One region of the Lysinibacillus sp. GW823-FHT06C08 genome, then DNA from elsewhere that is predicted to be linked to it. Evidence: riboswitches for the same ligand, from Rfam matches in the RefSeq annotation. Region 1 holds a riboswitch; each other region holds the start of a gene.
The links. Region 1 has a riboswitch for cobalamin ahead of mmgD (citrate synthase). Riboswitches for the same ligand answer to the same signal wherever they lie in the genome.

Region 1 (10,040 bases):
GCTATGGGTAAAAGGCATTTTACAGCTAGACTTTGGGACATCTTTTGTTAGTAAATTACCCGTGGCTCATGAGCTATTTGCTAAACTACCCGCTACCATTGAATTAGCTTTAGTAGCATTTATCCTCATTTTAACTTTTAGTATTCCATTAGGGGTTGTGAGCGCATTATATAAGCATTCCTTTATCGATAAAATCATTCGATTATTTACAGTCCTAAGTGTATCCATTCCAACATTTTGGTTAGGGTTTATCCTACTCTATCTTTTCAGCTTAAAACTTGGCATTTTTCCAACGAATGGAAAAGGTTCGATAGCACATATAGTTTTACCGGCCTTCACCTTAGCTTTACCTACAATCGGATTGTTCTCACAGTTTATCCGCTCTGCCATGATCGAAGAATACGAGCAGCCATATGTAAAATATGCACAGCTTAGAGGCTTGAAAAAATCGGTCATTCTCATTCGACACGTGGGGAGGAATGCTGCTATACCGATATCAACATTGTTTGGGATGACACTCGGAAATTTGCTAGGTGGTGCTGTCATTGTCGAGCAAGTATTTAGTTGGCCTGGACTCGGTCGATATTTAATAGAATCCATAACGAATCGTGATTACCCCGTTGTACAATGCTATGTGTTGGTGATTGCTGTCATCTATGTGCTCGCCAATTTAGGCACAGATGTATTGCATCGTTTATTGGATCCTCATCTGATGATGAAGGATAGGAGAGAGTAAAGTGAACTTAGGACGTATACATATGAGAAGATATATTAGTCTCACCTTACTGATTTTTATTGGTTTACTCGGACTGTTTGCCCCACTCATTATGCCTCATGACCCTTTAGCAGTCGATATTTCTAAGAAATTTTTAGCACCCTCATGGGACTATCCATTAGGAACAGACCATTTAGGAAGATGTGTCTTCTCCCGATTGCTTTTAGGGATTCGGTATTCTTTAGGTGCGGCGCTCGTCATACAAATAGTTGCTATTCTAGTAGCGATACTATTGGGCGCATGGGTCTCCTTAAAAAGAGGTATAATAGATGCGCTATTTATTCGGGTATGCGATATTTTATTAGCTTTTCCAACACTTGTACTAGCATTTGGGCTTTTAGGTGTATTAGGACCGAGCTTGAAAAATGTGTTAATTGCACTTAGTTTAACACAGCTTATTTATTATTCGAGGCTAATTCGAGGTTTATTTATTGGCATGAATGAAAAAGATTTTATTCTAGCGGCAAGAATTAGTGGTACTACAGGTGCGAAATTAATTATTCGTCACTATCTCCCTCATGTTTGGCCACCGATTGTAACGATTGTGGCATTAGATATGGGGAAGGTCATATTAGAGATTGCGGGCTTTTCCTTTATTGGGCTTGGTGTGCAGGCTCCTACCCCTGAATGGGGAATGATGGTAAATGAAGGGAAGCAATATATCCGCCAACATCCTGAATTAATGCTATATCCTGGGCTTGCTATCGTCCTTGTTGTCCTAGTATGTAATGTTTTAGCAAGTAGTTTGAAGAAGCCTGATCAGTAAAGGGGTAGTTATGAAGAAAGTTTTAGAAGTGAAAGACTTATCGGTCAAAGTTGGAGAACAGAATATTTTATCCTCCATTCATTTAACAGCCTATCAAGGCCGAGTGTTAGGAATTATTGGGGAAAGCGGTAGTGGGAAAACGATGCTTTGCCAAGCTATCATGCAAGCCTTGCCGACTAGAGCACAGATCACCAAAGGGCAAATTTTCTACCATCAACAAGATTTATTGAAGGTAACTGCTGCTCAAATGAGAGCTTATCGTGGTAGACATCTTTCCATTATTATGCAAAATCCTTCGACTGCCTTTGACCGTGTTCAAACCATTGAAGGTCATTTTCGTGAATCATTAAAGGCTCATTTTGTTATAACTAAAAATGAAATAAGACAAATTGCTATTGAAAGCATGTCAAAAGTTAATTTACCTAATCCCGAGCGCCTTTTACACTATTATCCATTCCAATTAAGTGGGGGAATGCTACAGCGTGTAATGATTGCTTTGTCACTGGCAATTCAAGCCTCGGTATATATAGCTGATGAACCAACGACAGCTCTTGATACAGTCAATCAAAAGCAGGTATTGACCTTATTTGACCGTATTCGCTTGGAAACACAGGCAGCCATCCTTCTTGTGACACATGATTTAGGCGTTATTGCTGAACTTGCTGATGACGTGGCCGTGATGTATAAGGGGGAAATAATTGAACAAGCGAATGTCTATGATTTTTTTGATGCACCTCAGCATCCTTATACAAAAAAACTATTACAATCCCGAATTATGTTTTAGAGGTGAAAAAATTGAAGCTACTAGAAGTGAGATATATTGAGAAGAACTATGCACATAGACCGTTCATATTCAAGCGAAGACAGGATGCCCCTGTATTACAGAAAGTATCATTTTCACTTCAGGAGGGGGAATGCTTAGGGATTGTTGGACAAAGTGGCTCAGGAAAAAGCACATTGGGCCGAATTATATTAGGAATGGAAAGGCCAACAGCCGGTGAGATTCTATTTCAAGGGGTTAATCTTTATGATGCCACTAGCCAACAGAAAAAAATGATACGGAGAGATTTACAAGCAGTCTTTCAAAATAGCTATCATTCATTAAATCCAAAGCAGACCATTTTTCAAATTTTAGAGGAACCGTACCTAAATTTCGAGCATTATAGCTCAGCTGAGAGACATTATAAGGTAAAGGAATTACTTGATCATGTAGAGTTAGACAAATCTATTACCGAAAAGTATCCCTCCCAGCTTAGCGGAGGACAACAACAGCGTGTTAACATTGCAAGAGCGCTTGCCTTACACCCAAAATTAATTGTTTTAGATGAAGCCATTAGTAGTTTAGATATGATTTTGCAAAAACATATCATTCAATTACTACAGACACTACAAAAGGATTTGCAACTTGCATACATTTTCATTTCTCATGACCTACAGGCTACACGCTTTATTTCAGATCGCATCCTTGTCATGCAAAATGGTCAGCTAGTAGAGGAAAGTATGAAAGGTGAACCATTTAAGCATTCCGCATCACTTGAGCTATACAACGCGATTTTACCCACTCACCCTCGCGAAAGAATTCACAAGAATACTTTAGAATGAACTGGAATGTCTTTGCGAAGAAAGTCCTTATTAAAATTCTTACATTGTTATTTGGAAAGCTTCGTAAAGGAGCTTTCGAACCCCCATATTTTACCTTCTAGGTTGTTTAAGAGAGCGACCGTCCTCTGTTCCATATTATTCGGAAGTTCTTCCTTACTGAAATAAGTGAGGCTTAAGCTCTCACCATCTTTCATTTCCAATACACCCCTTACATGTTTAGCTCTATACAGGTGAATGACTGTATGGATTTCATCGCCATTCGGATAACAGTAGTAATAATCAGGTCCTGAAAAAACACCGATAAAATCAAACTCTGTAGCCACGAGTCCAGTTTCCTCATAAAGTTCACGAGCAGCAACCTGCTCTAATGTTTCGTTTATTTCCATTGAGCCGCCAGGTAATCCCCAATCCAACGTATCTGAACGATGTTGAAAGAGTATCTTCTTATCATCATTAACAACAAGAACTGTCGAACCGACGCTTATAATCGGTCTATTACCGATAAGCTTTCTTAATTCTGTTATATAGCCCATCCCGTCACTCCACGTTTCATCGTTATGCAAAATAATTCGCTTTTTTAAAGTAGACTTCATAAATATAGCTTCATTGGGATTGATTAACAATCTTTTTTTGAGCGAAATAATGCTTAAATATGCAGAATAGTTCGTCAAAAATGAAAAATAGCTTTTTATAATCAGTCTTTTCTGAATTTTACCTATATTGATTGTTTGGAAACCTCTATGTTAAGGTAAAAAGACAAATTGAATATGCTAAATTTTGGTGGTTCAAATGGGTTTGATTCCATTTGATTAAAAGGGAAGTTGGTGTGAGTCCAACACTGTCCCGCAACTGTATGTAGGAGTTCCATAACGTGGCCACTGTTTTGTTCATCAAAACGGGAAGGTGTTATAGGAATGTTGATGATAAGTCAGGAGACCTGCCGCTAAATAAGCATCAATTGACCTACGAGGATAGGGAGGTGTTAGCTACTGTATGATGATTGTGAATGGATGTAAGTTCACTGTTTTTTGTTCTGTCATACTTTTGTAGATTAACAACTTCTAAAGGGGTAGAAGTTGTTTTTTTGTTGTTCTTTCGAGTTTGAATGGTAACGCTTACAAGAATGATTAAACAAAGGGGTTGTAATTCATGGAGTTAACGTATTCACCAGGTCTTGATGGAGTTATTGCTGCGGAAACAAAACTGTCTTTCTTAGACGTAGTAGGAAGCCAAATTGTTATACGGGGCTATGATTTGATTGAACTATCTCAGCGATATTCCTATTTAGATATTGTCCATTTATTATTGCACGGAAACCTACCAACTACTGAGCAACAAGCTGACTTACAAGATAAATTGAAAGAAAACTATCACGTTCCACAAGAGCTTTTTCAAATTTTCAACTTATTACCAAATGGGACACATGCTATGGACGGCCTTAGAACTGGAATTTCAGCGTTAGCAGGGTATGATCAGCACATCAATGATCGTTCGACTGAAAAGAATGTAACACGAGCATATCGACTTTTAGGCGGAATGCCCAATATCGTTGCGAATAGCTACCGTGTATTAAATGGTCAAGAGGTAGTAGAACCGGATAGTGAGCTTTCATATAGTGCTAATTTTTATTACATGATTACTGGAAGAAAACCAACACCATTAGAAGAGGAAATTTTTGACCAATCACTTGTTTTATATAGTGAACATGAAATGCCGAATTCGACCTTTGCTGCTCGTGTTATTGCCTCCACACAATCCGATCTGTATGGTGCTCTAACTGGTGCTGTCGCATCATTGAAAGGAAATTTGCATGGTGGGGCGAACGAGGCAGTCATGTATATGCTGCTTGAAGCTAAGACAGTGGAAGGCTTTGAAGCGATGCTGAAAAACAAGCTCAAAAATAAAGAGAAAATAATGGGCTTTGGCCATCGTGTCTATATGAAAAAAATGGACCCAAGAGCGCAGATCATGAAAGAAGCTTTATATAAATTATGCTTGGAGCAAGGGGATGACCGCTTATATCACATGTGTGAAGCTGGTGAAAAAGTGATGGTGGAGGAAAAAGGCTTGTATCCAAATTTAGATTATTATGCTGCGCCAGTGTACTACATGCTGGGCTTACCAATTGAATTATATACGCCTATTTTCTTTGGCTCTCGAACGATTGGTTTATGTGCACATGTGATCGAACAACATGACAATAATCGATTATTTAGACCTCGTGTTCATTATATAGGCGAGCGTCATAACCTTGAAGAATTGTCGGTATAATCAAGTTTTAACAACTCGCCATAGAGCTGATGGACATTCTGACCAATGCCCATCAGCATACTAGTATATCAAATTCATACCTTGAAAGGAAGATATAGATGATTAAAACGAATGAAAAAACGATGACAGACCAGCTTCTTGTTGATATTGCGGATTACGTATTAAACACAAAGATTACGAGCGAAGAAGCTTACGAAACGGCTCGATATGTTTTATTGGATACGTTAGGTTGTGGCATTTTAGCTTTACAATATCCTGAATGTACAAAACTTCTGGGTCCTGTAGTACCAGGTACAGTCGTTCCAAATGGTACTCGTATTCCAGGAACATCCTATGTCCTTGATCCAGTTAAAGGTGCCTTTAATATCGGTTGTATGATCCGTTGGTTGGATTATAACGATACATGGTTGGCGGCAGAATGGGGGCATCCTTCTGATAATCTAGGTGGCATTTTAGCTGTAGCCGATTATTTGAGTCGTGTAGGTGTTGCAGAAGGGCAAGAGCCTCTCCAAATAAAAGACGTTTTAGAAATGATGATACAAGCTCATGAAATACAAGGAATACTTGCACTCGAAAATAGCTTAAATCGTGTTGGCTTAGATCACGTCTTATTTGTCAAAATAGCAACAACAGCTGTAGTAACAAAGGCTTTAGGTGGTACTCATCAAGAAATTGTCAATGCTTTATCAAATGCTTGGATTGATAATTCAAGTTTAAGAACCTATCGACATGCCCCTAATACGGGATCTAGAAAATCATGGGCTGCTGGTGACGCTACAAGCAGGGCGGTACAACTAGCAATGATGGCTGTGAAAGGGGAAATGGGCTATGCAACTGCATTATCTGCACCAGGCTGGGGATTCCAAGATGTGCTCTTTAATAAGCAAGAATTAAAGCTTGCGAGACCACTTGCATCTTATGTTATGGAAAATGTCCTCTTTAAAGTGTCTTACCCTGCAGAATTTCATGCTCAAACGGCTGCAGAATGTGCTGTTCATTTACATCCTGAAGTAAAGAATCGCCTAGCTGAAATTGACCGCATTAACATTACGACGCATGAATCAGCCATACGAATTATCGATAAAGAAGGGCCTCTTCACAATCCTGCTGATCGTGATCACTGCCTTCAATATATTACAGCTATTGGTCTTATTTATGGTGACATTACAGCAGATCACTACGAAGATGAGGTGGCTGTAGACCCACGTATTGATGACTTGCGAAATAAAATGGTTGTCGTGGAAAAAAGCCAATATACAATCGACTATTTAGACCCTGATAAACGATCCATTGCGAATGCTGTTCAAGTTTATTACAAAGATGGTACATCATCCGAGCTAATTGAGTGTGAATATCCTTTAGGACATCGTTTCCGCCGTGAGGAAGCATTTCCTCAGATCATTAATAAATTCCAGCAAAACATTAGTACGCATTATTCTCAAAAACAACTCAATACAATAAATGAGGTTTGTGCAAATAAAGAGCTGCTTGAACAAATTGCTGTCCATGAATTTATTAATCTATTTATTTAATTTAGAAGGATTCCGAACGCAATAAAGAGGAGGTTTTTAAAAATGGCGTGGATTGTTCAAGAAGCGAAGACACAAAAACAATTAGCTGAACAATTTAAAGCTCTTATTGCTCGTTCAGCTATTTTGCAAATACCCGGAGCACATGATGCAATGGCAGGTTTAATGGCTAAAAAAGTTGGCTTTGATGCACTGTATCTTTCGGGTGCCGCGTATACAGCGAGTAGAGGCCTACCAGATTTAGGGATGATTTATTCAAATGAAATAGCTCAGCGTGCTAGTGATATTATTCGGGCTACTAATTTACCTATGCTAGTGGATATTGATACGGGCTTTGGTGGTGTATTAAATGTTGCCCGTACTGCTCGTGAAATGGTAGAGGCAGGGGTCGCTGCCGTACAGCTAGAGGACCAAAATCTTCCTAAAAAATGTGGACATTTAAATGGCAAAACTCTTATTTCAATAGAGGAAATGATACAAAAAATAAAAACGATTAAACAAATAGCCCCTACATTAGTAATTATTGCTCGCACGGATGCAAGGTCTGTTGAAGGCTTAGAGCAGGCTATTCTAAGAGCCAAAGCATATGTTGCTGCTGGGGCAGATGCTATTTTTCCAGAGGCATTACAAACTGACAAGGAGTTTAAACAATTTGCCAATGAGTTAAATGCACCCTTATTAGCCAATATGACTGAATTTGGTCAAACTCCTTATTATACCGCTAAGGAATTTGAAAAAATGGGCTACTCGATGGTCATTTATCCTGTTACGTCTATGAGAGTTGCAGCGAAAGCATACGAGCGTGTATTTGAATTAATAAAAAATACTGGAACACAACAAGAAGCAGTTGAGGATATGCAAACAAGAAGCGAATTATATGAAACGATTTCCTACTATCAATTCGAGGATTTAGATCGTGAATTAGCGAAAACCATTTTACCTAAGGAGGAAATAAAGTAGGGGAGCTGAATGGTTTCTCTCCACTTTCTTTCAAGGAGGACTCATATGGATCAACTAGAAGACAAAATGACGATCTTTACACCAGAGGATTTTCATGATGAAGAGGAGCTCATTGCAAAAACTGCTGAGCTCTTCATTAAACAGGATGTCTCACCGAATATTTCATCTATTGAACAGCAACAGTATGAGATCACTCGTCAACTATTTCAAAAAGCAGGTGATCTTGGCTTACTGGCCATTGAAATTCCCGAGGCTTATGGAGGACTCGAGCTCCATAAAACAATTTCCGGTCTTGTAGCAGAGAAAATGGGTTTTGGGGGCTCTTTCAGCGTTTCCTACAATATCCATGCTGGGGTGGGCACATTACCCTATGTCTATTTTGGCAATGAGGAGCAAAAGCTGAGGTACTTACCAAAGCTTGCATCTGGAGAATGGGTTGGTGCCTATGCACTTACAGAGTCCGATGCAGGTTCTGATGCACTGCGCCCCAAAACGAATGCTAGATTAACAGAAGATGGTACAGCATGGGTAGTAAACGGAGAAAAGCAATGGATTACGAATGCTCAGCTAGCAGACGTCTTCGTTGTTTTTGCCCAGACGCATAATGGCATGACTGCGTTAATTGTCGAACGCTCCTTTAAAGGGGTATCCGTAGGTCAGGAAGAGGAGAAAATGGGCATTAAAGGCTCTTCAACGGCAACGCTCATTTTAGAAGACGTTATAGTGCCAATCGATCATGTTCTTGGAGAGGTTGGCAAAGGGCATATTGTCGCTATGAACATCTTGAATATGGCACGTCTAAAGCTAGCCTTTTCCAATATAGGAACTGCCAAACAGGCATTTCAATTAGCTGTGAATTACGGAAAGGGACGGAGACAATTTGAACGATCTATCGTTGATTTTACAATGATACAGGAAAAACTTGCTGACATGGCCGTATTGATTTATGGAGCAGAAAGTGCTGCATACCGAACGGCTGGAAAAATGGATGAGGCTATTGCATCAGGAAGTAAGGAAACGATGGTCCAGAAAATATCCGATTTTGCACTCGAATGCGCACTCCATAAAGTACATTGTTCCGAAGCACTTGGAAAAATTGCTGATGAAGCTGTCCAAATACATGGTGGATATGGCTATATGCAAGAATATGATGTGGAACGTTTGTATCGGGACGCAAGAATTAGTCGTATTTTCGAAGGTACAAATGAAATCAATCGCCTCACATTGGCTAAAATGCTGTGGAAAAAAAATGTACAAACAACTGCAATTGCTGATGATTTTATTCACTGTCAACCATTAGAAAAAAATCACCATTATATCCTTCTCTCCAAGCATTTGATGCAACTAGCAATTACAGTCATTACGAATGCACAGATTCAACTCGAGCAGGAGCAAGAATTTATGCGTTTGTTGGCGGATATAGCCACGGAAAGCTATGTCATGGAATCAGCTTGGCTGAGGTCGAAAAAAGCTGTACATGAGCAAACAAAACAATTGATGACAGACATATTATGCCAAGAGGGTTACCGAAAAATAGAAGAAAGTGCGATTACTATAATTACGGCTGCTGAAAGCAGTGAGCAAAAACGAGTAAGCTTGCTAAATAATATTCGACAGTTAAATATTCCACTACAGCAAAATCTATTTATGAAAAAAAGGGCACTTGCGAGAACATTCATTGACAACCCAAAAATGATTAGTTAGGAGGAGCAACATGATGGATACATTGGCAAACGTTACGAAGGAGGGGTCTATTTCTATTATTCATTTAGATCATCCACCTGCAAACACTTTGTCATCAGCCTCTATTGAAAACCTGCGTCGTATTTTCCAAGAGCTAGCGGAGGATGAAGATACAAGTGCCATTATTATTACAGGCACTGGCCGATTTTTTGTCGCTGGGGCTGATATAAAGGAGTTTGTTTCAGCCTTTGGCCAACAGGACAAAGCATTACAAATGGCTCAAGCAGGGCAAGCGCTATGCGATGAAGTAGAAGCCATGAAGAAACCAGTTATTGCGGCCATTAATGGACCGGCCCTTGGAGGAGGACTCGAACTAGCGTTAGGATGTCATTTCCGAATTGCTTCGAATCAAGCCATTCTAGGCTTACCAGAATTAAAGCTTGGGCTACTCCCT
Region 2 (10,040 bases), on a different contig from region 1:
AAAATAACTAATCCCTTGATTGGATAAGCTACATCCTGGTGGGCGTGAAAATAATCCGTTTCAATGATAACACCACCATTGGGCTTGACCTGTCCACTTATGATGGCACAGCTCAAGCAATCAACTTGAGCAATTTCTCCACTCGATAATCGTATGTTGCGCATCAATATCTCCCCTAAATATAGAAATAGCACGGTCTATCAAAACCGTGCTTTTCCCATGTTATTTACGCTCAAAAATTTGATATTGGAAAGTATAGCCTTCTGAAGCTGTTTCGGGCTGTTCAGCAGAAACCTCTACAAACTTCTCCTCATAGCTCGGAAAAAAGGTATCGCCCTGAAATGAATGATTGATTTTTGTAATATATAAGCGATCTGCCATTTCCATTGATAAACGGAAAATTTGCTCACCGCCAATAATCATGATTTCCTCTACATCCCCTGCTATCGCTATTGCTTCTTCTAGGCTCGTCACAGTTTCAGTGCCTTCTGCGTGATAATTTTCATCTCGTGTAATAACAATATTGCGACGTCCAGGTAGTGGACGACCAATGGATTCAAACGTTTTTCGTCCCATAATCATTGGCTTGCCCATTGTTTTGTTTTTGAAATACTGCAAATCTCCCGGTAAATGCCAAGGCATTCCGTTATTATAACCAATTACATGGTTGTCATCATGTGCCACAATTAAAGAAATCATACTGTCCCTCCAAATACTTTCTTCCCTTTTATTATAAACACAATTCGTTGATTTCACCTCTATTATGAAAGAATTTTCTTTTTCTAAAATTAAATCCTAGTAAAATTATATGAATAGTTTATAATGTAAGTAATAAACGTCACGATAAAGGACTGATGAGGATGACTACTTTAAGAAAAGAAGCTGTTCATTATATTCAAGATCAACAAGTTGCTACACCCTACTATCAAGTTACACCACAGGAAGCTCGCGCGATGCGTACGGTTACGCCATGGCAATCACCCCATAAGCCAATATTAGCGGCGATGCAAGATCAACTAATTACCATGCGTGATGGGGCTCAAATTACGCTACGACTTTATATACCTACTCATGATCAACCATTACCTGTTATTGTTTATTATCATGGCGGTGGCTGGGTATATGGTAATTTAGAGTCTGTTGATGCTGGCTGTCAGCTTTTAGCAGACCAAGCGCAAGCAATTGTCGTTTCAGTGGATTATCGTTTGGCTCCTGAATTTCCTTTTCCAACTCCATTGCAGGATGCCTACGATAGCTTAGTATGGGTGCATGACCATATCGAAGCATATGGTGGCGATGCTGCTCGGTTGACCGTGGCTGGGGACAGTGCTGGCGGAAATTTAGCAACGGTCGTGGCCTACTTAGCTGTAACTTCAGGTGGACCATCATTGCAAGCACAAGCACTCATTTATCCTGTTACGAATGTGGATTTTACGACCGTTTCCTATCAGGCTTATGGAGAAAAGTTCGGCCTAGATAAACAGGGCATGCAATGGTTTTCTCAACACTATACAGATGAATTGAACTTTACAAATCCATTGGTGTCTCCCCTACTGCTCGAGGATGTAAGACGTATGCCTAAAACACTCCTCATTGCAGCAGAGGCAGATGTCCTCTTTGATGAAGGTTTAAGTTATGCCCAAAAATTGTCTGACTCTGGAGTACCTGTGGAGCATATAACCATGTCTGGTTTAATTCATAGCTATTTTAGCAAAATGAATTATTTTGAAGAGGCAACAATCGAAACGGTGGCAAAAATTGCTGAATTCCTGAAATAAGTTTGGCTATCCCATCCAAACAGTGCGATAATAAAGCAAAACGTTTTTAAAGGATGACAACATGACACAAATAATTGCACTACAAATAAAACAGCCTTTTGCTGATCAATTAAAAAAAGGCTACCCATTAATTTCAAAAGATGCAGTGGATGCACGACAACTACCTTACGAGCAAGGGACTCTACTTAAGCTGATGGATCACCATAATCGTTTTATTGGTACAGGTTACTACGGTATTCAAAATAAAGGGATTGGCTGGGTCCTGACGACAGATATAAATGAAACCATTGATAAAGCTTTTTTCATTAAAAAATTCAAAAAAGCTATACAGCTACGAGAAGCATTCTTCCAGAATGAACATACAACAGCCTTCCGTGTTTTCAATGGCGAGGGTGATGGTATCGGTGGCCTAACGATCGATTTCTTTAATGGCTACTATATGGTGAGTTGGTATAGCGAGGGTATTTACTCATTGAAAGAAGTCGTTTATGAGGCGCTTGCTGAAACCATCAACTACCAGGCCATTTATGAGAAAAAACGATTCGATAGTAAAGGGCAATATATGGAACAGGATGATTTTGTCATGGGGACTCCTGGCGAATTTCCAATCATGGTTAAGGAAAATGGGATGACCTATGCAGTCCATTTAAATGATGGTGCGATGACTGGAATTTTCCTTGATCAACGGGAAGTACGATTAGCTATTCGTGAGCGCTATGCGAGCACAACAAATATGCTAAATACCTTCTCCTACACAGGGGCATTTTCTGTAGCAGCCTCGCTTGGAGGAGCTACTAAAACAACAAGTGTCGATGTTGCAAAGCGCAGTTTAGCCAAAACGATTGAGCAGTTTAGCGTCAATCAAATTGATTATGAAGCGCAGGATATAAAAGTAATGGACGTTTTTCATTATTTTAAATATGCACAGCGTCACGAATTAAAATTTGACCTTGTTGTATTAGATCCACCAAGCTTTGCCCGCACAAAGCAAATGACGTTCTCAACGGCGAAGGACTATCCAAAATTACTGAAGGATACGATTGCGATTACAGCCAAAAATGGCATTATTGTGGCTTCCACAAACAACGCAAGCTTCGGTATGAAAAAGTTTAAAGGGTTTATCGACCAAGCATTTAAAGAGACTCGTACACGCTATAAAATTGTAGAGGAATACGGTTTACCAAAGGATTTCCGTGTGCCTCGTGAATATCCTGAATTTAATTATTTGAAGGTCGTTTTTATTCAAAAAATGGACTAACTCATCTGGAATCACACTTTGCTGTGGTTCTTTTTTTCTATAAAAAATGGCTTAAGAAGTATGTTCACTTCCTAAGCCACCTCTTTTTTAAAGCTTTTCCACAAACCAATCTCGTATATATTCGAGACGATGAATTCTTAATGTTGGCTTTCCGCTTCTTGACAGTTCATGATTAGCTTCAGGGAACCGGACGAATTTCGTTTCTTTTTTCCGATACTTCAAGGCGATAAATAATTGCTCCGCCTGTTCAATCGGACAACGATAGTCTTTTTCACCATGTAAAATAAGCAATGGTGTTTCAACATTGTCTACATATTTCAATGGTGAATGATGCCATAGCTTCTCTATATTTTCGAGCCCCGCTTGAATTTGCCAGTCTGTAAAGTAATAGCCAATATCACTCACTCCTGCAAAGCTAATCCAGTTTGAAATAGAGCGTTGTGTAACTGCTGCCTTAAAGCGGTTGGTATGCCCAACAATCCAGTTGGTCATAAAGCCACCATAGCTCCCACCTGTTACACCTAGTCGAGTTGGATCAATGAACTCATATTGCTCTAAAGCATAGTCCACTGCAGCCATTAGGTCTTGATAGTCATTGCCACCATAATCACCACGTACTGCATCCACAAACGTTTGTCCGTAGCCATGACTTCCGCGCGGATTTGTATACAGCACCGCAAAGCCTTGAGCAGCTAGGATTTGGAATTCATTAAAATAAGTGTTGCCGTACATCGCATGTGGACCACCATGGATTTCAAGAATAAGAGGATATTTCTTCCCTTTTTCATAGCCCACTGGCTTCATGATCCAGCCATTGACCTTCCAGCCCTCAGCTCCTTCAAACTCAATGCTCTCTGGCACAGCTAACTCTTTCGTCTTTAAAACGTCTTCATTGACTGTCGTCAATCGTTCTTTTTCACCCGTTTTTAAGTTGACGTAATATAAATCGCCCGGATTCGTTGTCGTACTTATGGCGACAACGGCTTGATCATTTTGAGCATCTAATGAAAAACCATAAACGTATTGATCATCGTGAATAGCTGGATAAATTTCACCATCTACATTCCCAAAGTAAATTGCCGCATTGCCGTGATCCGTTACTTGGAAATAGAAACTATGATTATCATTCATCCATTGTACACTTGGTGCTGCTACCCCTTGCAGGAAATCACCGATGACATAGTCACCGACAGGGGCATCAAATTCACTTGTTGCACAGTTTAGCAGATTTTGTTCCATATCATAAATCCATAGCTTCGCTTGTGTGGCATTTTCAAACTCACGTTTTCCTCCAACAAAGGAAAGGAAGCGGCTATTAGGCGACCAGGACGTTTGGTAATAGGAGCCAATCCCCTCTGTTACCTTGCGACTCTGTTTTGTTTCTAAATCGAATAAATAAATATCCGCATTAAACGAAAAATCTAAGTCCTCTGCTTGATCTGCTAAGTACGTAAGATAACTGCCATTTGGCGACCATGTACTCAGATGGAAATCCTCGTTCCCTTCTGTCACTTGCTTTAAGTCACCAGATTTTAAATCGACAATGGCAATGTGAGTATGCTGGTCCATATCCATAAATCCACCCGCATCCGACTTATGTTTCATCTTATCGATTTCGAGTGGCTTGAGTTCTTTTTCTTCTTTCTTGTCATCTTCAGCTTTGTCTAAGATAGTTTCATCTTTACCTAGCAAAACTGAAAAGGCAATTTTCTCTCCACAAGGAGACCAGACAGGCGTTGACGCACCGTTTTTGCAATACGTCACTTGCTTCGCCTCTCCCCCTGTTTTCGACAGTACAAAAATTTGCGGCTTGCCTGATCTTGTCGAAGAAAAAGCAATTTGACTGCCATCTGGCGACCAGACAGGAGAGCTTGTCCGATCGTTACCATATGTCCATTGCTGAGGACGTTTGTCTTTTAAATTTAAATAAAACAAGTTAGATACATAGTCTTTTTTCTTCTCATCAATACGTGTCTCTACATAAACTACCTCAGTCCCATCAGGTGAGAGCTGTGGATCTGCCACTGATTTCAAGTGATAAAGATCTTCTGGTTGAATCCCTTGTTTAGTTGTCATGTTCTTGCTCCTTTGTATTGTCATTTTCTATGCTCTACTACAATATTTCGACACCCTAAGTATTTTTCCTGCTACTCTATTGATTTTTTTACTAGTTCCCAATCAGCATTCATTTTTGTTCTGCGATAAAATTTATAAAAAGGTTCATTGGAACGAGCTTGGTTTTGATAGAGACGAATGATTTGTAGCAAAAAATCCTCAATATGATCAATCCCTACCCTTTTCGCGAAGAGAGTACCCGCCTGTGCCTTCGCCCCCATAGGGATGGCTCCTACATAAACATCAAAGCTCTCATGCTGATAGACTAAACCAATATCATCATATGTAGGATTATAGCAAGCCGATGCACAGCCATTCACATTGACTCGTACTCTTGCAGGCACAGTTATACCGTCCAATGCCTGATAGAGTTGTTCTGTTTGAGGAACTGCCTCCATTTTTTCTCCATCACAAAAATCACATGCCTTCATGGCAATATGAGGTCCTGAGGAAGCAACAAACAGTCCAGCCTCCTGTAAGGCATGGGTCGCTTCTGTCAGTTCACTAGAGGGGATCGATAATAATATGCTATAGGAGGCCGAATATTTAATGGCCCCCTTCTCCCCTACTATTTCAGCTATTTTTTGAAATTGGGCTGGCGTATAATGCTTATTAATAATGCCAGGGCTTACCGCTAATCGTGCATAACCACCTTGCTGATTTAGAGTTTCGAACGTTTTATCTGGTATGTTTTGACGAAATGCATTCATTGTTATCGCTCCTTAAGAAAAAGGAGCTAGCAAAGCGCTAGCTCGAATGTTTTTAAAAGTTGGCTGGGTAGAAGCCCTTGGCTAAAATTTGAATGGCCGCTGCAGCACGTACCCCTTCAGATGCCGCTGAAAGTGGAAGAATGACAAAGCGATCATTTTTGACTGCTTCCATTTCCTTCAACGCTGGATCATTTTTTAAGAATTTTATCTTTTGTTCAGCAGTTGTTTCGCCATAATCAATGACAACCACCACCTCTGGATTGCGATCTACTGCATCTTCCTTCGATACCGTTGTCCATCCTGACTCCACATCTCCAAAGATATTTTGACCGCCAGCGATTGTTACTAGCTCATTCATAAAGTTTTGACCAGCCGTGAATACGTCTTTATCACCACTGTCAAAGACTAGCACACGTAAATTTTCACTGTCTTTTGGTAATTTTGCTTGAACTTCTTCGACATCTTTTGTCATTTGTTCAATTAATGCTTCACCGCGATCTTCCACGCGGAATATTTCCGCGATATGACGAATATCCGTGAAAATATCTTCTAATGTTGGCTTTGTCATATTGGAAGCCGTATGTAAATACGTATGAATTCCTAATTCCTCAAGCTCCTCTGGTGTTCCAACACCTTTCTCACCAAAGCCACTTTTCCAGCCTGCATACAAGAAATCTGCCTCGGCATCAATGACTTGCTCCTTTGTTGGGTATTGATCTGAAAGAACTGGAACTTTATCGTAGGCTGCTTGAAGCGGCTCGTAGATTTTATCATCTAAATAAGCTGTCCCTACCATGGAATCCTCTAAGCCTAATGCAAGCATAATTTCTGTTACATGCTGATTTAAGCTAATGGCCTTTTTAGGTGCTTCCTTATAGGTTTGGGTAGTTTCATTATTTTCAATGATGACCTCAGTTGTTGTCGCCTCAGACGGTTCAACTTTTTCAGTTTGCTTTGCTGATTCAGGCTTGTCCTTTGCGCCACACGCTCCTAATACAGCGATTAAGGCGATGACCATGACTAGCCATATACTTCTCCATTTTTTCATGTCCTTTTCTCCTTTGTTGTCATAAATATAGAAAGAAATCAGAGACTTCTTTGCTACTAGGATAATTGGAAGGGCATAAAAAAACCCTCTTGTCGCCAAGAGAGTTGCATAGTGAAAAAACGGTATTAGTACCTTTATCACTATCCCCATCCTCGTGGTTCTTAGTTAACATACATATACTGGCAGGTATCCTGGCTTAGGTTCATCATCTATACGCCTTCCCATAGTTAAACTACAGTGGCATGCTGTATAGACTCCCCATTTACAGTTGCGGGACAGCATCGGAATTGCACCGATTTCCCTTTTAAGCAAATGACAAATGCCATTTGCACCAATATGTTCTAATTATGCTATTGATAGACTAGCAGTTCATGCGTTAATTCGCAATCAGTAATAGAATGCAAAAAATATAATCATCATTATATTAGCACTATTTCGACAAAAAGACGAATCATTTTACAAGAAATAATTGTGCTAGTATTCTGATACAATGAGAAGATAGCTACTTATAGAAACGAGGATTTATTATGTACAAGACGATTGGGGTTCTTGCTCATGTTGATGCAGGAAAAACAACCTTTTCTGAGCAAGTGCTTTTTCATACAAATAGTATTCAAGCGCGGGGACGTGTCGATCATCAGGATGCCTATTTAGATAATCATGAGCTTGAGCGCAAACGGGGCATTACGATATTTGCCGAGCAAGGACGCATGACTATTGGCGACGATACATATACGTTGATTGATACACCAGGACATGTCGATTTCTCCCCAGAGATGGAGCGTGCCATCCGTGTCATGGATTATGCCATCATTATTATAAGTGCGGTAGAGGGTATTCAAGGTCATACTGAAACGGTATGGCAGCTTTTACGAAACTATCATGTCCCTACATTCTTTTTTATTAATAAAATAGATCGTGACGGAGCAGATGTAAGGGCTGTGATGACCCAGCTCCATAAAGATTTCTCGGAACATGTATTATTCGTCGATGAACCACTTCAGGAGAATTATGTTTCCAGCACAATCATGGAATGGCTGGCGGAGCGTGATGAAAAGCTCCTGGATGCCTTTTTGAATGAAGCATTGGAGCATGGCCTGTGTATGAAGCACCTACAATCGATGATTAAAAATGAATCTGCCTTCCCCTGCTTTACTGGTTCGGCATTAAAAGATGAAGGCATTCAAGAATTGATTGCTCAACTTCCACTCATAACGGGTACTCACTTCGAGCCGGAAGCACCGTTTCAAGGAGAGGTCTTTAAAATACGACATGATGGCCATCAGCGTTTAACATTCATCAAGGCTTTAACAGGCAAATTACATGTTCGAGATGAATTTACGTTTGGAGACCTTACAGAGAAAGTAACAGAAATTCGTCTTTATAACGGCAGCCGTTTTGAAACTGTTCAGCATGTTGAGGCTGGTGAAATCTTCGCTGTTAAAGGGCTCAGCCAGGCACACATTGGCGATCGCATTGGCAGTAACACGCTATCACAGCCCTATGAGCTTGTCCCTACATTACAGGCAAAAGTTCAATATGAGGGTGAGCAACATATTAAAGAAGTATTAAAGATTTTCCGTCTACTAGAGGCCGAGGAGCCATCATTGCGTGTCGTATGGCAGGAAAAGTTTCAGGAAATCCATGTGCATATAATGGGTGTCATTCAGTTAGAGGTACTGATAGAAGTATTATTGAAGCGCTTTACATTAAACATCTCTTTTGGAGAGCCGCAAATATTATATTTGGAAACAATTGCGACAACCGTTACAGGCTACGGACATTTTGAACCACTTAAGCATTATGCAGAAATTCATTTATTAATGCAGCCAAATGAACGTGGGACTGGCATTACCTTTAGCAATGCCTGCCATGCAGATGATTTATCAGTGGGCAACCAGCGCCTCGTAGAGAAGCATTTGTTTGAACGTGATCATCATGGCTTACTCACAGGCTACGCAGTAACAGATATTCATTTTACGCTTTTAACGGGACGTGGACATAATGAACATACGTCTGGCGGTGATTTCCGAGAAGCCACTTTCCGAGCACTGCGCCAAGGACTGGAACAAGCACAGAACGTCCTGCTTGAGCCGTATTATCGCTTTAAAATGAAGGCTTCCAATGACTTTATTGGCCGTATGATGACCGACATTCAACAGGCTGCTGGCACCTTCGACGACCCTGTACTCACTGAAACAGACGTTGTATTAACAGGACGTGCACCAGTAGCGACCTTCATGAGCTATAGCACGATTTTTGCCGCCTATACAAATGGGAAAGGTGCGCTTACCCTCCAATTTGATGGCTATGATGTGTGTCATCATGCAGAAGAAGTAATATCTCAAATAGGCTATGATAAAAATGCCGACCCTGAATACAGTTCTTCCAGCATTTTTTGTTCAAAAGGTAAAGGCTATTCTGTCCCTTGGCAAGAGGCGCAAGCAGCCATGCATTGTCAGAGCTAAGTTCATGTACTAGCATGGCAAATCTGTTGAACTAGTACTTCAGATGAAGGTAGAATATCCCTACAAAAAATAAAGCAAGCCCTCCGCTTCATGGAGGGCTTGCTTTTATATGGCACCAACAGCTTTCTTTGAAGGCTTGTGCACCGGATAGGCAGGTTCAACCACCACATAACCTTGCGTATTCGTGAAGTCGATAACTACTTTTCCAGGCTGACTTTTTAATATTTGTAGTTGATCAATTAATGTTAATAATAGCTCGTGGCCGTTCCCACGTGGATGCCAATTAAAGTGATAATCATTTAATTCCTGAACGGCTTGAAGAAACTGCGTGTATTCCTGCTGTGCAAATGCAATTAGTTTATCCTGATGAGGAATTTGCTCTAAATCGTTCATATACGTTTCATAAAAACGTATGACAATCGAGCATAGTAAATCATTGACACGTGCAGCGCTTAACACTGGATTGGGCTCCTGTGAAAGACGGTCAAGATTAGGCTTTGCTCGTGTTGAATCAATGCGTGTAATTAAGTGGTACTGCTCCCCATTCACCTCATAAACAATAGGGTTGGTTGGCATATACATCATAAAGCTATTCGTCTTCGTTTTCAGTTGATCCGTTAAATTCGCCTGAGCAAAAAGATGGCCTTCTACCTCCCCATTTTG
Region 3 (10,040 bases), on a different contig from region 1:
TACAGCAACTGGCTTAAACAATAGCGAAATTAAATCCTTTCATTTTACAGTTAAAGATGCGCCAGCCACTATTTCAATTACGGAAGCACGTAATAAAGAAATAGGACAAGTAGTAATCGTATCGGGTATTGTAACAGCAAAATTAGAAACTGCTACTGCTCACATTCAAGATGAAGAGGGTGCGGCGATTGCCATTTACCCTGTAGATAGTCTTACTGCAAATGTCGGCGATTTGGTGACGGTGCAAGGTCAAGTTGCTGAATATAGCGGACTAAAGCAATTAACAAATATTTCACTTGTTGGCATGCCTATTCCTTCTACACTACCAGGGGCAAACATTATTAAAAGTATTGAGGTTGCAGAAGACAATGAATCGAAATTAGTAACGATTAAAAATGTAGCCATTACTGGTTCAGGTCAAAATTTTACCGGAACTGATGATGTAGGCACATTTGCTATTTACGATAAAACACGTGACTCAGGTTTAGTAAGTGGAAAAACGTATGGGGAAATTACCGGTATTGTTGGTCAATATACAAATCATCAACTACTCCCGATTCGCATTATTGAAGATGTAACAAAGGTTCAGGATATTAAAGCTTCTCACGTTGGTGGGGTAACAGCGGGTACAAACGTTACACTTTCTACCATGACAGAAGATGCAACGATTTATTATACAGTGGACGGCTCAGCACCAACTACAGCTAGTACAAAATATACAGGGGAAATTCTTGTTAATAAACCGTTGACGATTAAAGCGATTGCAGTAAAAGAAGGTTTAACGAATAGTGCGATTGCTACATTTGTTTATGAGATTATTGATACTGAAAATGCCACAATTAGCGATATTCAAGGGCCAAGTCATATATCACCATATGTCGATTTAACAGTAAGTGATGTAGAAGGAATTGTAACATTCGTTATTAATTCAAGTAGCTTCATTATGCAAGAGGGCGATTCGACATTCGATGGCGTAAAATCAACAGCGATCAAGGTAAGTAAGTCGGGACATAATGTAGCTGTAGGGGATGTTATTAAAGTATCAGGGAATGTAACTGAAGTGGGTGGAAACTCTCGATTAAGAGATACGCAAATTTCAGCAACGAATATCACAAAAACAGGTGCAGCAGAAGTTCCAAAAGTACTTGTTATAGGAGAGGACCTATCCCCACCAAATAAAATTATTGATAATGATGGCTTTGCTATTTTTGATCCACAAGAAGATGGTATTGATTTTTGGGAATCTATTGAATATATGCGAGTATCATTCCCTGATGCGAGAGTGATTGGACCAATTTATAATAATGATTCACCAATTGTTGTACCGAGCACAACAAATAATACATTTAATGTGAATGGCGGTTTAAATATTGCAGCCGACGATTATAATCCAGAAAAAATTATGCTTGAAGGGGTAGCAGGAAAAAATTATGATTCGGGTGATCGTTTTAATGATCCACTTATCGGATTTGTAGAAAACTTTACAGATGGCTATCGACTGAACACGAATAAAGTCTTCCCTGATGTGACAAAGGCAAATCTTCAGCAAGAAGTGACGCATCTTGAACCAGTGGCGGACAAGTTAAATGTCGCTTCCTATAATATTGAAAACTTTTCGAATAATCCTGCCAATACATCTAATGAAAAAGTAGACAGAATTGCAGCGACATTTGTGAAAAATATGAAGTCACCAGATATTATTACATTAGTCGAAGTACAAGATAATGATGGACAAATTGATTCAGGAAATGCTGATGCATCTGAAAGCTATATGCGATTAATTAATGCAATTAAAGCTGCGGGTGGCCCTGCTTATGATTGGATTGACGTAATGCCTATTAATAATACAGTAGGCGGTGCGCCTGGTGGTAATATTCGTGTAGGCTACTTATATAATCCGACACGTGTTTCTTTAGTGACTGGTACAAAGGGAGCGGGTGACCAAGCGAATGGGTGGACAGCAGATGGAAGCCTTGCTTTAAATCCAGGCTTTGTTGATCCAACTAAATTTGCAGATACACGTAAACCAATTGCGGCGGAATTCAAATTCCAGGAAGAGCATGTAGTCATTATAGGAGCGCACTTAAATTCTAAAGGAGGCGATGGTTCACTTTGGGGACCAACTCAGCCGCCAGTGTTAGAATCAGTAACAAAACGTCTTCAGCTTGCTCAAGCCATCAATGATTTTATCGATGAAGGTCTTGCCATCAATCCGGATATAAATATCATTGTAGCAGGGGACATGAATGACTTTGAATTCACACCAGCACTTGAAACATTAAAAGGTGATGTTTTAACGAATATGGTGGATAAAGCCCCAGAGACTGATCGTTTTACGTACTTCTTCCAAGGGAACAATCAAGTGTTGGATCATATTTTAGTTTCGAATAATCTTGCTAACGTTACGGCTATAGACTTGATTCATATTAATGCGAACTTTACAGAAGCGCAGGGGAGAGCATCGGATCATGACCCTGTATTAGTTCAAATTGATTTGAAAGCAGGAAAAGAAGAAATACCAACACCAATAGTACCTGAAAATGTATATAGCTTTAATAACTATAAGACTGGTAAATTAATAATGAATCGTCCAAGCATTTCATTAACGTTAGGAAAAAATACTAATATTAAAAATGGAATTTCAGTATTTAGTCAATATGCCGAATTCCATGGTGAAGGATTTGCAGACAAAACTGTAACAATCAGTCCTAAAAAAGGAAATGCGATTATTGATTTTAAAGGTACGGAAATTGGTGAAATTATTATCGAAGGAAAAAATGTAAAAGAAATTCGTAATTTACCTGCTGGAGCGACTATAACGTATACAAAAGGGGCTTCTGCTGAGGAAATTGAATTTAAGTAATAACTACTTGCAGTAAGAATGTTAGGCATATGTCAATAATTTAAACTGCATGGATTATATTCATGAAGATCAGTATGCCATTCCAAACCCATTTGGAGTGGCTTTTACTTTTCTCATCTCATCAATATCTATGAAAAATGGAGAGTGGGTTCATTTTCATAAAATAGATAAAAAGAATTACCTTTATAAAGTGAATAGATGTACTTCAACTAACGGTGCTTAGTCGGTATTTTAGGCATGAAAACGAAAAATTTGACGAGAAAAAACTAAATAGATATTATAGATATGTTAAGTCCTTAATAGAGTGATTAGACCCAACCAACTAAACTTTATCCTTTTTTATTGAGATCAATGACTCATATATAATTGGCTTAACAAATGGAATGAAAAAGATATCATACATATAATTAGAGATGTCTTTTGTCTTAATTACAGATATTAAAGGTCTGTAATATATTGTGATATGGAGGGAAATAATGATGAATCAATACGATTGTATGATTATAGGTGGAGGCCCTGCTGGGTTAAGTGCTGCCTTAACATTAGGAAGAGCGCGCAGAAAGGTTGCACTAGTTGATAATGGAACAAATCGAAATCGTGTAACTCAGGAGTCACATGGTTTTTTAACAAGAGATGGGATAAAGCCACAAGAATTTAAGAATCTCGCAAGTAAAGATATAGAATCTTATCCTTCTATAACAATGATGGATCAAACCGTCATAGAAATAATTAAAGATGATATAACTGGTTTATTTCTAGTCAATACTTCGGAAAGTAAAACTTATGTAACTGAAAAAATACTGTTAGCTACTGGAATACAAGAGGAATTTCCACTCCCGCAAATCAGACAATATTATGGTAAAAGTTTGTTTAGCTGTCCATATTGCGATGGTTGGGAGCTGCGAGACAAGCCATTGGCTATCATTGCAGAAAACGAGGAGCATATTAGTCATATGACGAAATTGGTTTTTAATTGGTCACCGGATTTAATTGTTTTTACGAATGGTCATCAACTTTCCAAGAAGATTCAAAATGATTTTGAACAAAAGAAAATTAAGGCGTATACAAATGCTATTAAAGATTTACATGGGGATGATGGTAACTTATCTAGTGTTGAATTAGAAACAGGTGACAATATTTTAAGAGCGGGTGGTTTTGTTGTGCCAAGTTTTTATCGTCCCAATAAATTTGCTAAACAGCTAAATTGTCAAGTTGATGAAAACGGAACAATTATGACTGATGGTGCTGGACGAACAACTGCGGCTGGAATATATATTGCTGGTGAAACGGAAAAGGGTGGTCCCTCTTCTTTAATGATTGCAGCTGCGGAAGGCTTTAAGGCTGCTTCAAGCATAAACATGGATATAACAATAGAAAGATTTTAAATTTATGGTTAGCTGATGAGTCATATAAAATTCATCAGCTATTTTGAATATGACTAGTCAAGCTGGCGGAGAATGAACTTGGATATGTTATACTATAAATAAATATAGAATAACTAGAAAAGGTACATATTCATTGTAAATTAGCTGAAAAGTGTAGAACCGTTGGTTGCCTCTCACCTGTATGTTGAGCACATTTTAGTAGTCTTCGTAATGTTATGACGACTACTAAAATGTGTCATCATCGTAAGAGAGGAGTCCTACTTTAGACTAGTACAATAAAAAATCTACGAAGATAGGATGTATAGAGTAGGATGCGAGATTTACATCATACTCATAGTTTTAGACATAATTGCATCTTTACTGTAAAGGAAGATGCCTTTTTTATGTATAAAATTACTAGGGTGGCTACGTTTTTAGGTAAATAAGCGACTATTATTTTTGTTCCTATTTTTTAATAAAATAATGCTATCGCTACATGGTTATATTTTTATATGATTATGTTTTAGTTCGTTCTACAAGGTTATGTCAGAAAATATGAATAGTCTCAAATTGATGAACTTTTATTTCTCGATTTACTTTTTATATAAAGGATGGTACACTTAAAACTATCGAAAAACAATATATTGTGTTCGTTTTGTGTAGGTACTACTATATGTAGTTTAATAGGGAAGTTCGGTACTATTCCGACGCTGTCCCCGCAACTGTGAAGCTGACGATGATTGTAACCACTGTGTGCATTCGCATGGGAAGGAAATCAGAGATTGAAGCAAAGCCAGGAGACCTGCCTATATAAAACAAATTTATCATTTCTTCGGGGATTAAGAGATGGGAACGTCAGTATTTTTAGTATGTTAACGTTTCCATTTAAGCTATCTCTCTAGAAGAGGTAGTTTTTTTATTTTATGAAAAGAGGGATTACTATGAAACTTTATACGAAAACAATCTGTCCAAAATGCCTTTGGGTAAAATCCGAATTACAACGAGCAGGACTTGAAGCTGAAATTGTTAATATTGATCACGATGAACAAGCTAAACAAACAATTATAGATGCAGGTTTTTTAAGTGTGCCTGTTTTAGAGGTAGATGAAACATTTATAGGTGAGGTTCAGGAAATTGTTTCTCGTATTGAGATGATTACACTATGATCGTTTACGCTAGTCGTACAGGAAATGTCCGTAATGTAGTATCTAAATTAAGGGCAGAATCTATTGAACTCTCTGAGGAATTAAGCTTGAATAAGCCTTATCTTTTAATTACATATACAGATGGCTTAGGTGACATTCCAGCAAAAGTGCAACGTTTTTTAGAGAAAAATAGAGATTTTTGTAAAGGAGTAGTTGCTAGTGGCAATAGTAACTTCGGACATCATGTCTTTGGCGCTGCTGGGGAAAAAATTGCTACTACCTATCATGTACCCTTAGTGAGGAAGTTAGATTTGCGTGGCAATCAAACAGATTATGAAGCAATACAAATGTTTTATGAAACGAGGGTAATGGGATGAAAACTTATTTAAAGCTTAATAATGACGTACTGAATCGTTATAGTACAACAGGGCTACTAGAGTTAGAAAAGGACCGTGAGGCTACTCGCCGCTACTTTTTAGAATATGTCAACGTACGTTTACGTTATTTTATAGATATAGAGGAAAAAATCCGCTATTTAGTGGATGAGGGTTACTACGAGAAAGATTTTATCGACATGTACGAGATGGATTTTATAAAGATGCTGTACAAAAAAGCATATGATTATAATTTCCGCTTCCCATCATTTATGAGTGCAAGCAAATTTTATGACAGCTATGCTATGAAAAGTCGTGATGGTGAAGAAATCTTAGAAAAATATGAGGACCGTATTGTCATTATTGCCCTGTACTTAGCACAAGGAAACACTGTACTAGCAAAGCGTTCTGTTGAAGCAATGATGGAAGCCTATCAGCCTGCAACACCTACTGCATTAAATAGTGGGAAAAAAGCCCGTGGTGAATTAGTCAGTTGCTTTAAATTATCAATGGATGATTCTATGAATAGCATTGCTGAAAATATTGGTTATTGTTTAGAGCTATCACGCCTAGGCGGAGGGGTCGGGGTCAACTTAACGGATTTACGACCTTTAGGTGATCCAATTAAAGAAATATTAAACCGTGCAAGTGGAGTTATCCCAGTTGCAAAACTATTAGAAAATTCATTTAGTTATTCTAATCAGCTCGGTCAACGAAATGGCTCAGGAGTTGTTTACCTAAATATCTTCCATGCAGATATAGAGAATTTCATTTCATCAAAAAAACCAAATGCTGATGATAAAATTCGCCTCGCAACACTATCAACAGGAATTATTATTCCAAGTATTTTCTTCGATCTGATGAAACGTGATAAAGATATAGTGTTATTTAGTCCATATGATATTTTTAAAGTATATGGTAAACGAATGTCGGAAATTTCAATTTCAGAAATGTACTATGAACTACTTGATAATCCTAAAATCCGTAAAATTAAACGTTTGAATGCGCGTAGACTCTATACTGAGGTGAAAAAAGCTCAATTTGAATCAGGTTATCCTTTTGAAATTTTTGATGATAATGTCAATGAAGTACATCCACTAAAAAATATCGGTCGTGTAAAAATGTCAAACCTATGTACTGAAATCTTGCAAGTTCAAGAAACTAGTGTCATTACAGATCAAGATCAACCAAACGAATATGGGTTAGATGTGTCGTGTAATTTAGGGTCAATTGATATTCATGCAGCGAGTAAAGTAAATGATTTTGAAACATTAATCGATACAGCTATGCACTTATTAACAAATGTGTCACAAATGACATACATCAAAAATGTCCCATCGGTGGCAAAAGCGAATCGATTAATGCACTCAGTAGGGCTAGGTTGTATGAATCTCCATGGACATCTTGTTACGGAAGGCATTATGTATGGCTCGAAAGATTCTATTGATTTCATGGACCGTTTTATGGAAGCAATGAACTATTATTCTCTTAAATCATCGATGGAAATGGCTAAAGAAAAAGCAGAAACGTTCTACCGATTTGAAGATAGCGATTATGCTTCCGGTAGCTATTTTGATCAATATGTAAATAAGAATGAAGAAGAGCTATCATCTGCTGTGTTAAAAGCACTTGGCAACATTCCAATTATCACTAATAAAATGTGGGAATTATTAAAGGAAGATGTTATGGAATATGGTCTATTTCATTCCTATCGTTTAGCGATAGCACCAACCGGCAGTATTTCGTATATTCGTAGCTGTACGGCATCCATCTCTCCTTGTACAGAGCGTGTAGAGGTCCGTGATTATGCAGATAGTCGCACGATTTATCCAATGCCACATTTAACAAACGAAAACAGTCATTTATATGTTGAGGCCTATGATGTTGATCCTTATGATTTAATTGATTTATACGCAGCTTCTCAAAAACACGTTGACCAAGGTATTTCAATGACTCTTTATGTCACTGACAATTGGACAACAGAACAACTAGCTAAAGTATACATTTATGCATGGGTTAAAGGGATTAAGTCCGTTTACTATGTTCGTCAACGATTACAAAGCTTAGAGGAGTGTGTAGCATGTCAAATATAGTGTATGAGGCAGTCAACTGGAATAAGGCAACAAGTGAACTTGCCCAAATTTTCTGGGACCAGCAATGGAAGCAAATTTGGTTTCCTGAAGAAATTGCTGTGAGTAAAGATATTAAACAGTGGAAAAGTTTTGAGCATCAGGACACATATAAAAAAGTGTTTGCAGGACTGACTTTGCTTGATACCGTTCAGACGAATATAGGGATGAATCGTGTTGCTGCTTATACAGACGATTTACAGGAAAAGGCTGTATTAACCGTTTTTGATGCATTTGAGGCAATACATGCTAAATCATATTCTTATATATTTACAACGCTTTGTACAAACGAGGAGATAGACGAGCTCTTTGAATGGGTAAAGAAAAATGAATATTTACAATATAAGGCAAATAAGATTGCGGATATTTATAATAGTATAGAAGAAGGGGACTCTGAGAGCTTATGGAAAGCGATGTTTTCATCCGTTATGCTTGAATCTTTCCTTTTCTATTCTGGATTTTTCTACCCATTATACTTAGGTGGACAAGGTTTTTTAAGAAACAGTGCTGAAATTATTTCTCTCATTTTGCGCGACGAGTCCATTCATGGCGTAGCGGTAGGGTTTTTTGCTCAAAATTTATATAAGCAATTTTCTAAAGAAAAACAAGAATCCTTACAATTATGGGGTTATGAATTATTGCTGGATTTATATCAAAATGAAATGAAATATACCGAGGATATTTATGCGGAGACAGGATTATCGCCTGAGGTAAAAGCCTATGTGCGTTATAATGCTAATAAGGCCTTAATGAATGTCGGCTTTGAAGCCATGTTCCCTGAAGAAGAAGTGAATCCGATTGTCATGAATGGAATTCGTAATGAGGGCTCCACATATGATTTCTTTTCACAAAAGGGGGCTACCTATGCCAAAGCAAAAGTAGCGCCAATTACAGATGACACATTTAATTTTAATCGTTAGGATGAAGAACAATGAACGTAGAAGTAAAAATTAAAAGAATGCATGCAGATGCAATGCTACCAATGCAAGCTAATCCCGGTGATGCTGGGATGGATCTCTATTCCATTGAAACTGTAGAGATACCCGCTGGTGGGACTAAATTAATTAAAACAGGCATTCAAATTGAATTACCTAAAGGAACGGAAGCACAAATTCGACCAAGAAGTGGACTAGCCTTAAAACATAGTATTACAGTGCTCAATAGCCCAGGAACAATCGATGAAGGCTATAGAGGGGAAATTGGTGTTATTTTAATTAATCATGGTCAAAATACGTTCTTAGTAGAAAAATCTATGCGAATTGCCCAAATGGTGATTCAATTTGTCCCTACTATTCAACTACTGGAAGTCAATGAATTATCTCAAACGGTTCGTGGAACTTCTGGATTTGGAGCGAGTGGTACAAAATAAGAGTAAGTTTTAAATAGGCGTATGTCAGGATTGAGTTTGATACTGAACTCAATCCTTTTTATTTTTTTAAAATTGTCACATTCGTGTAACGTAGGTTCAGTACGATTTACATGAGGTGATAATATGAGAGAAATAAATATAGGAAACGAATGAAAAATAAGTTCAACATGATAGTTTCCCTTTGGTGTGCTTTAATAGTCGTCTTTGCTAATGGCTGTAGTTCTGTGGAGCAAGAAGAAAAACAAAAGAAACAAGAGAAACTGGCAACGCCACAGATGCAAAATGGTTTTTGGGATGAGCAAAGAAAAGGTACAAATTTTATGAATTCCACTTCTCTGCCAGAAAATTATGAAGAGGCTAATGAATTCAACATTGAATTTATCCGTTTAGCGCCTGATAAATGGGCAAAAGAAAGAGATTTTTTATTTGAAGATAAACCTGATGCTACTCCTAATAAAGATTTTTTAATCGGCAATGCAGATCAGTATGAGGGAATAGTTGAAAATGATTTCAAGATGTTAAAAGAAGATTTAGATGCAGCATATGCAAGAGGATCAAAAGTTGTACTGGCTGTTCTTAGTCTTCCCGGAAACCGATGGAGACAGTTTAATAACTATGAAAATGATGACCGAATTTGGCAAGATTTTAACTATCATGAGCAAGCAGCGCTTTTCTGGAAAGATCTTGCCGTGCGCTTAAAAGATCACCCCGCAGTGGTAGGATATAACGTAATTAATGAACCACATCCTGAAACAGCCACAGGATTTAATGATTTTTGGACAGAAGACTATGACAA

Region 2: it holds a riboswitch for cobalamin, as region 1 does, so the genes downstream of both, AC1Q6O_RS09320 (ABC transporter substrate-binding protein) here and mmgD (citrate synthase) in region 1, are expected to answer to the same signal.
Region 3: it holds a riboswitch for cobalamin, as region 1 does, so the genes downstream of both, AC1Q6O_RS04965 (glutaredoxin family protein) here and mmgD (citrate synthase) in region 1, are expected to answer to the same signal.

The regions. Positions count from the first base shown of each region.
Region 1 covers NZ_JBXAHN010000008.1:216,400-226,439, forward strand. Annotated here, with positions in the region: gene nikB (nickel ABC transporter permease) at 1-736, shown strand, start outside; gene AC1Q6O_RS18205 (ABC transporter permease subunit) at 759-1,541, shown strand; gene AC1Q6O_RS18210 (ABC transporter ATP-binding protein) at 1,552-2,325, shown strand; gene AC1Q6O_RS18215 (ABC transporter ATP-binding protein) at 2,328-3,143, shown strand; gene AC1Q6O_RS18220 (NUDIX hydrolase) at 3,191-3,676, opposite strand; cobalamin riboswitch at 3,908-4,102, shown strand; gene mmgD (citrate synthase) at 4,293-5,414, shown strand; gene AC1Q6O_RS18230 (bifunctional 2-methylcitrate dehydratase/aconitate hydratase) at 5,513-6,946, shown strand; gene prpB (methylisocitrate lyase) at 6,989-7,903, shown strand; gene AC1Q6O_RS18240 (acyl-CoA dehydrogenase FadE) at 7,949-9,607, shown strand; gene AC1Q6O_RS18245 (enoyl-CoA hydratase-related protein) at 9,618-10,040, shown strand, end outside.
Region 2 covers NZ_JBXAHN010000002.1:309,168-319,207, reverse strand. Annotated here, with positions in the region: gene AC1Q6O_RS09350 (HIT family protein) at 1-164, opposite strand, end outside; gene AC1Q6O_RS09345 (dihydrofolate reductase) at 223-699, opposite strand; gene AC1Q6O_RS09340 (alpha/beta hydrolase) at 861-1,778, shown strand; gene AC1Q6O_RS09335 (class I SAM-dependent rRNA methyltransferase) at 1,840-3,036, shown strand; gene AC1Q6O_RS09330 (S9 family peptidase) at 3,124-5,112, opposite strand; gene AC1Q6O_RS09325 (precorrin-3B methylase) at 5,184-5,861, opposite strand; gene AC1Q6O_RS09320 (ABC transporter substrate-binding protein) at 5,914-6,909, opposite strand; cobalamin riboswitch at 7,074-7,260, opposite strand; gene AC1Q6O_RS09315 (elongation factor G) at 7,437-9,377, shown strand; gene AC1Q6O_RS09310 (hypothetical protein) at 9,483-10,040, opposite strand, start outside.
Region 3 covers NZ_JBXAHN010000001.1:1,058,648-1,068,687, forward strand. Annotated here, with positions in the region: gene AC1Q6O_RS04955 (chitobiase/beta-hexosaminidase C-terminal domain-containing protein) at 1-2,863, shown strand, start outside; gene AC1Q6O_RS04960 (NAD(P)/FAD-dependent oxidoreductase) at 3,343-4,248, shown strand; cobalamin riboswitch at 4,872-5,051, shown strand; gene AC1Q6O_RS04965 (glutaredoxin family protein) at 5,169-5,393, shown strand; gene nrdI (class Ib ribonucleoside-diphosphate reductase assembly flavoprotein NrdI) at 5,390-5,749, shown strand; gene nrdE (class 1b ribonucleoside-diphosphate reductase subunit alpha) at 5,746-7,839, shown strand; gene nrdF (class 1b ribonucleoside-diphosphate reductase subunit beta) at 7,827-8,795, shown strand; gene dut (dUTP diphosphatase) at 8,807-9,244, shown strand; gene AC1Q6O_RS04990 (glycoside hydrolase family 5 protein) at 9,394-10,040, shown strand, end outside.